2 regions of the Streptomyces sp. NBC_00631 genome follow, and region 2 is predicted to be linked to the other one. Evidence: riboswitches for the same ligand, from Rfam matches in the RefSeq annotation. Region 2 holds a riboswitch; the other holds the start of a gene.
What was found. A riboswitch is a leader RNA that binds a small molecule or an ion and turns the genes downstream of it on or off. The one in region 2 is predicted to bind glycine.

Region 1: another riboswitch for glycine. It lies ahead of gcvP (aminomethyl-transferring glycine dehydrogenase); the one in region 2 lies ahead of gcvT (glycine cleavage system aminomethyltransferase GcvT).

What each region holds. Positions count from the first base shown of each region.
Region 1 is NZ_CP107734.1:2,184,467-2,187,867, reverse strand. It holds gene OHB00_RS10040 (DNA polymerase IV) at 1-1,071, shown strand, start outside; gene OHB00_RS10035 (PRC-barrel domain-containing protein) at 1,204-1,584, opposite strand; glycine riboswitch at 1,699-1,792, shown strand; gene gcvP (aminomethyl-transferring glycine dehydrogenase) at 1,973-3,401, shown strand, end outside.
Region 2 is NZ_CP107734.1:7,597,799-7,601,199, forward strand. It holds gene glyA (serine hydroxymethyltransferase) at 1-401, opposite strand, end outside; gene gcvH (glycine cleavage system protein GcvH) at 441-818, opposite strand; gene gcvT (glycine cleavage system aminomethyltransferase GcvT) at 942-2,069, opposite strand; glycine riboswitch at 2,228-2,325, opposite strand; gene OHB00_RS35055 (AAA family ATPase) at 2,515-3,183, shown strand; gene OHB00_RS35060 (enhanced serine sensitivity protein SseB) at 3,355-3,401, shown strand, end outside.

The sequences.
Region 1 (3,401 bases), 5.4 Mb from region 2:
GTGGAGCCGCTCAGCCTCGACGAGGCGTTCGTGGACCTGGAGGCCGCTGAGGCCGCCTGGGACGCGGCGTCGGCGCGACTGGTGGGAGAGAGGCTGCGCGCTGACATACGGGTCGTCACGGGGCTCTCCGGGTCCGTCGGGCTCGCCGCCTCCAAGATGCTCGCGAAGATCGCCTCCGAGCAGGCCAAGCCGGACGGGCTGGTGCTGATCGAGCCCGGCACGGAGCGGGCGATGCTGGGACCGATGCCGGTGCGGATCCTGCCGGGCGTGGGGCCCGCGACGGGGGACCATCTGCGGCGGGCCGGGATCACCACGGTCGACGAGATCGCCGAGGCGGGAGAGGACGAGCTGGTCCGGCTGCTCGGCAAGGCTCACGGGCACGCCCTGTACGCGATGGCGCTCGCGCACGACGAGCGGCCCGTGGTGGCCGAGCGGGAGACCAAGTCGGTGTCGGTCGAGGACACCTACGACGTGGACATCCACGACCGGATGCGGGTGGGTCTTGAGGTGCAGCGGCTGGCCGGCCGTTGTGTGCGGCGGCTGCGGGAGGCGGGGCTGTCGGGGCGGACCATCGTGCTGAAGGTACGCCGGTACGACTTCTCCACGCTGACCCGGTCGGAGACGCTCAGGGGGCCGACCGACGACCCGGCGGTGGTGCGGGAGGCGGCCACGCGGCTGCTGGACTCGGTGGACACGACAGGGGGTGTGCGGTTGCTGGGGGTGGGGGTGTCAGGGCTGGCCGACTACACGCAGGAGGACCTGTTCGCGCAGGCGGCGGCCGGGGAGGGGGCGGCGGAGTTCGCGGCGGAGGAGGACGTGGCGGAGCCGGTCGCGGAGCAGGAGGCGGTCGCCGAGCGGCGGTGGCCCGCGGGGCACGATGTGCGGCACGCCGAGTACGGGCACGGATGGGTGCAGGGGAGCGGGCTGGGGCGGGTGACGGTGCGGTTCGAGACGCCGGGGTCTTTGGAGCCGGGAAGAGTGCGGACGTTCCGGGTCGGGGATCCTGAGCTGGAGCTTGCGGAGCCGTTGCCGTTGGTGCCGGGGGTTTCGGCGGCCGGGGTGCGTACGTGAACGCGTGTCGGGGCTGGGGTGAGGACGCTTACCGGCGCTGTCAGGGTGCCGCCGCGCCCACCTGCGCCGCCCCGGCGGCACGACTGCCCGCGGCTGAGGCGTTCCTCGTAGCGACCGGACCCGGCGTCGGTCTCACGCCCCCGCGTCCTCCGTTCCCGCCAGTTTTCCGAAGTCGTGGTCCGGGTGGTCGCGGGGTGGGGGAGCTGTGTCGAGGCCGTAGTGGTGGTAGAGCTGGAGTTCCTGTTCTGGGGAGAGGTGGCGGCCCACGCCGAAGTCGGGGGCGTCTTTGATCAGGGCGCGGTCGAAGGGGACGTGGAGGGTGCCCTCGACCAGTTCGCTGGGCTCCAGGGGCACGAAGGCGTCCCGGGAGAACAGGCCGGTGCGTATGGCCGCCCACTCCGGCACGCCCGTCGCGTCGTCGAGGTACACCTCGTCGATCGTGCCGATCTTCGTGCCGTTGCGGTCGAACGCCTTGCGGCCGATCAGGTTGCGCGGATCGATGTCGGTCTGCACGGGCCCTCCACTTGGTCGCAACTCATCCGTAAGCACTACAAAAGAGCACATTGAACGAGGCGGCCACTCGAAGGCTGCGGCGTTGCCCCCGCTGGTAGGCTGGCAAGCGGCTGCTGACCCCGTGCGGGAGAGTCCTCCGGGCAACCGGAGGCGCCGAAGGAGCAACTCCTCCCCGGAATCTCTCAGGCTCACGTACCGCACGGACGAGGTCACTCTGGAAAGCAGGGCGGATGTCGACGGTGTCCGCTCTCACCGACGGTGAAAGCCGGTAGTCCGCAAGGGCGCACCGGCGAAGCTCTCAGGTTGAGATGACAGAGGGGGAGGCCGTCGGGGTACCCGTGCCGGGGTACCCCTCGAAGGTCGCGTCAGACCAGGAGGCCTCCGCAAAATGACCGCCCAGCGTGTTCCGCTCTCCGAGCTTGAGCAGGGTATTCCCTTCGAGCAGCGCCATATCGGCCCCGACCACGAGGCCCGGGCCAAGATGCTCGCCCAGGTCGGGTACGGATCGCTCGACGACCTGACCGCGGCCGCCGTGCCGGACGTGATCAAGAACGCCGACCGGCTGGACCTGCCAGGCGCCCGGACCGAGGCCGAGGTGCTGGCCGAGCTGCGGTCGCTGGCCGACCGGAACCAGGTGCTCGGCTCGATGATCGGGCTGGGCTACTACGGGACCTTCACGCCGCCCGTCATCCTGCGCAACGTGATGGAGAACCCGGCCTGGTACACGGCCTACACGCCGTACCAGCCGGAGATCTCCCAGGGCCGGCTGGAAGCGCTGCTGAACTTCCAGACCGTGGTCGCCGACCTCACCGGGCTGCCCACCTCCGGTGCCTCGCTGCTCGACGAGGGCACGGCCGCCGCCGAGGCCATGGCCCTGTCGCTGCGCATGGGCAAGAACAAGAAGGGCGTCTTCGTCGTCGACGCGGACGCGCTGCCGCAGACCGTCGCCGTGATCCAGACCCGGGCCGAGCCGACGGGCGTGGAGGTCGTGGTCGCCGACCTCACCGACGGCATCCCGGCGGACCTCGCCGCGCGGGAGATCAACGGGGTGCTCGTCCAGTACCCCGGCGCCTCCGGTGCCGTACGCGACCTCAAGGCCGTCGTCGAGCAGGCGCACGAGGCCGGCGCGCTCGTCACCGTCGCCGCCGATCTGCTGGCGCTGACCCTGCTGACCTCGCCGGGCGAGCTCGGGGCCGACATCGCCGTCGGCACCACCCAGCGGTTCGGTGTGCCGATGGGCTTCGGCGGGCCGCACGCCGGTTACATGGCGGTCCGTGACAAGTTCGCGCGCAGCCTGCCCGGGCGGCTCGTGGGCGTCTCCGTGGACGCCGACGGGAACAAGGCGTACCGGCTGGCGCTGCAGACCCGCGAGCAGCACATCCGGCGGGAGAAGGCCACCAGCAACATCTGCACCGCGCAGGTGCTGCTCGCCGTGATGGCCGGCATGTACGCCGTCTACCACGGCCCCGAGGGGCTGCGGGCGATCGCCCAGCGCACCCACCGGTACGCCACGATCCTCGCCGCCGGGCTCAAGGCCGGCGGTGTCGAGATCGTGCACGGCGCCTACTTCGACACCCTCACCGCCCGCGTGCCCGGCAAGGCCGCCGAGGTCGTCGCCGCCGCCCGCCAGAGCGGCGTCAACCTGCGGCTCGTCGACGCCGACCACGTCTCCATGGCCTGTGACGAGACCACCACCCGCGTCCAGCTGGACGCCGTCTGGACGGCCTTCGGCGTCGAGGGCGACGTCGAGGCGCTGGACGCGGTCACCGAGGACACGCTGCCGGAGGCGCTGCTGCGCACCGACGGCTACCTGACCC
Region 2 (3,401 bases):
TTCAGGCGCATGCCGTGGGTCAGGTGGCCGCCGTGCGCCAGGTCCAGACCCAGGATGGTGTCGCCGGGCTGGGCCAGCGCGAACAGGGCCGCCTGGTTGGCGGAGGCACCGGAGTGCGGCTGCACGTTGGCGTACTCGGCGCCGAACAGCTCCTTCACCCGGTCGATGGCGATCTGCTCGGTGACGTCGACGTGCTCGCAGCCACCGTAGTAGCGGCGGCCCGGGTAGCCCTCGGCGTACTTGTTGGTGAGGACCGAACCCTGCGCCTCCATGACCGCGGCCGGAGCGAAGTTCTCCGAGGCGATCATCTCCAGGGTGGACTGCTGGCGCTCCAGCTCGGCGTCGACCGCGGCGGCTACCTCCGGGTCGAGCTCGTGCAGGGGCGTGTTCAGAACGGACATCTGTTTCTACGACTCCTAGGCCGGGGTCTGCTGCGGCTCTCAGCCGGCGGTGAAGGCGGTGTACTCGTCGGCGGAGAGCAGGTCGCCCGGCTCGTCCGCGACGCGCACCTTGAACAGCCAGCCGCCCTCGAAGGGGGCCGAGTTCACCAGGGAGGGGTCCTCGACGACGTCCTCGTTGACCGCGGTGATCTCACCGGTGACCGGCGCGTACAGGTCGGACACCGACTTCGTCGACTCCAGCTCGCCGCAGGACTCGCCCGCGGTCACCGTGTCGCCGACCGCCGGGAGCTGGACGAAGACGACGTCACCGAGCGCGTTGGCCGCGTGCTCCGTGATGCCGACCGTCGCCACGCCGTCCTCGGCGGCCGTCAGCCACTCGTGCTCCTTGCTGTAACGCAGCTGCTGGGGGTTGCTCATGGCCTGAATTCTCCTGTACGCGGGGGAGTGCTGGTGAATGGGGGACTGCTGGAAACGTGCGTGACCAGCGGCGATGTGCGCCGGATCACGTTCGGTGGCCGTGGCCGACGCTCGTAGAGGCGATCACTTCTGGCGCTTGTAGAACGGCAGCGACACGACCTCGTACGGCTCGTGACTGCCCCGGATGTCCACGCCGACGCCCGCCGTGCCCGGCGCCGAGTGCGCCGCGTCGACGTACGCCATGGCGATCGGCCTGCCCAGGGTCGGGGAGGGCGCACCGGAGGTGACCTCGCCGACGACCTCGCCGCCGGCGACCACCTGGTAGCCGGCGCGCGGCACCCGGCGGCCCTCGGCGACCAGGCCGACGAGCACCCGCGGCGGGTTCTGCCCCGCCCGCTCGGCGGCCTCGGCGAGCGCCGCGCGCCCCACGAAGTCGCCCTCCTTCTCGAACTTCACCACCCGGCCGAGCCCGGCGTCGAAGGGGGTGAGCTCCGTGGTCAGCTCGTGCCCGTACAGCGGCATGCCCGCCTCCAGGCGCAGGGTGTCCCGGCAGGACAGCCCGCACGGCACCAGGCCCACCGCGGAACCCGCCTCGGTCAGCGCCTGCCACAGCTCCACCGCGTGCTCCGGCTTCACGAACAGCTCGAAGCCGTCCTCGCCGGTGTATCCGGTGCGCGCGATCAGGGCCGGGACGCCGGCGACGGTGCCGGGCAGCCCGGCGTAGTACTTCAGGCCGTCCAGGTCGGCGTCGGTGAGCGACTTCAGGATCCCGGGCGACTCGGGCCCCTGGACGGCGATCAGGGCGTACGCGTCCCGGTCGTCGCGCACCTCGGCGTCGAACCCGGCGGACCGCTCCACGAGCGCGTCGAGGACGACCTGGGCGTTGGAGGCGTTGGCGACCACCAGGTACTCGGTCTCGGCGAGCCGGTAGACGATCAGGTCGTCCAGGATGCCGCCGTCCTCGCGGCAGATCATGGTGTAGCGGGCACGGCCGGTGCCCACGGAGGCGATGTTGCCGACCAGGGCGTGGTTCAGCAGCCCGGCGGCCTGCGGGCCGGTCACGGTGATCTCACCCATGTGGGAGAGGTCGAAGAGCCCGGCCCTGGTCCGTACGGCGACGTGCTCGTCGCGCTCGGAGCCGTAGCGCAGGGGCATGTCCCAGCCGGCGAAGTCGGTCATGGTCGCGCCGAGCGAGCGGTGCAGGGCATCGAGCGCGGTGTGGCGGAGTGCGGCGGAATCGGTACTGCTCATCGGTCGGTCGTCTCCCGGAGGTCCCAAGGGCATGACAGGCGAGGTCTGTCCTCCCCATCTGTCATCGGAACCTGAGAGGTTCGCCCTGACCACGAACGTGATCACGGCTTGCACCTTGGGTGGAGCCACTGACACAGCGGCCCGCTTTTCAGATGTGCCTCGCCCGCGCGGTAACGGGGCCTGAGAGATTCAAGGGAGGGACTTGCTCCTTCGGCGCCCCAGCGAAGACGGCTGGGGACTCTCCCGCGCGGATTCAAACGGCCGGTATGCAGTTGGCGCGGACATCATTGCACGCCGCCCGGCCGCACGGCAGGCCGGACTTGGCTGCTGCCTCTGTGACGCGGCTGTGGCACCACGCGCACGGAATCGCGAGACACCGTGCATTACCTTCTCTTTACGTTAAGTGGGGAGAACCTTTCCTGAACCCCGAGGGAGGACGGTCACGGTGACAAGGACCACGGCATACGCGACGACGACGGGCATCGCCCTGCCCCAGCAGCCGGCGGCCCCGGCCCACGAGCGGTGCGGCGAGCTCCCCGCACCGGTCGTCCGCGACCTGCGCGACCGCGCGGGGCACAGCCCGCTCGGCCTGCTCTTCGGCCCCCGTGACCTGGTGGTGGTCACCGGGCTGCCCGGCAGCGGCAAGTCCACCCTGATGCACCGCACCGTCCAGGGCCTGCGGATCGACTCCCAGGACACCCGCGACCGCTGGGACGCCCGCCTGGCCCGCCTCCTGCCGTACGCCGTCTACCGCCCCCTGGTCCGGCTCGCCCACTACGCCGGGCTGCACCGGGCCCTGGACACCGGCGAGGGCGTGGTCGTGCACGACTGCGGGACACAGGCCTGGGTCCGCGACTGGCTGGCCCGCGAGGCCCGCCGCCGCGGCGGCACCCTGCACCTGCTCCTCCTCGACGTCACCGCCGGCACGGCACTGGACGGCCAGCGCGAGCGCGGCCGGGGCGTCTCCCGGTACGCCTTCCTGCGCCACCGCCGGGCGGCCGGCCGGCTGCTGCGCGCGGTGGAGAAGGGAGAACTGCCCGAGGGCGTCGGCTCGGCGGTCCTCCTGGACCGGGACGCGGCCGACGTCCTGCGCAGGATCGCCTTCGCACGCTGAGACCGCGGGTGCCCGCCGGTTCGCTTCGCTCGGCGGGACCGCGGGTGTCCGCCGGCCGGTTGGCTTCGCTCGGCGGGACCGCGGGTGCGGGTCGGAGCGGCTGGTGGCTTTGTCGGTGTCACCCGCTAGCCTTTCCAGCCTCAGCAGCGGTTTCCAGCAGGCGGTAGGCAGATGGACTTCCCGGCGGACATTCCCGCGGACTTCCCGGCACAGGCACA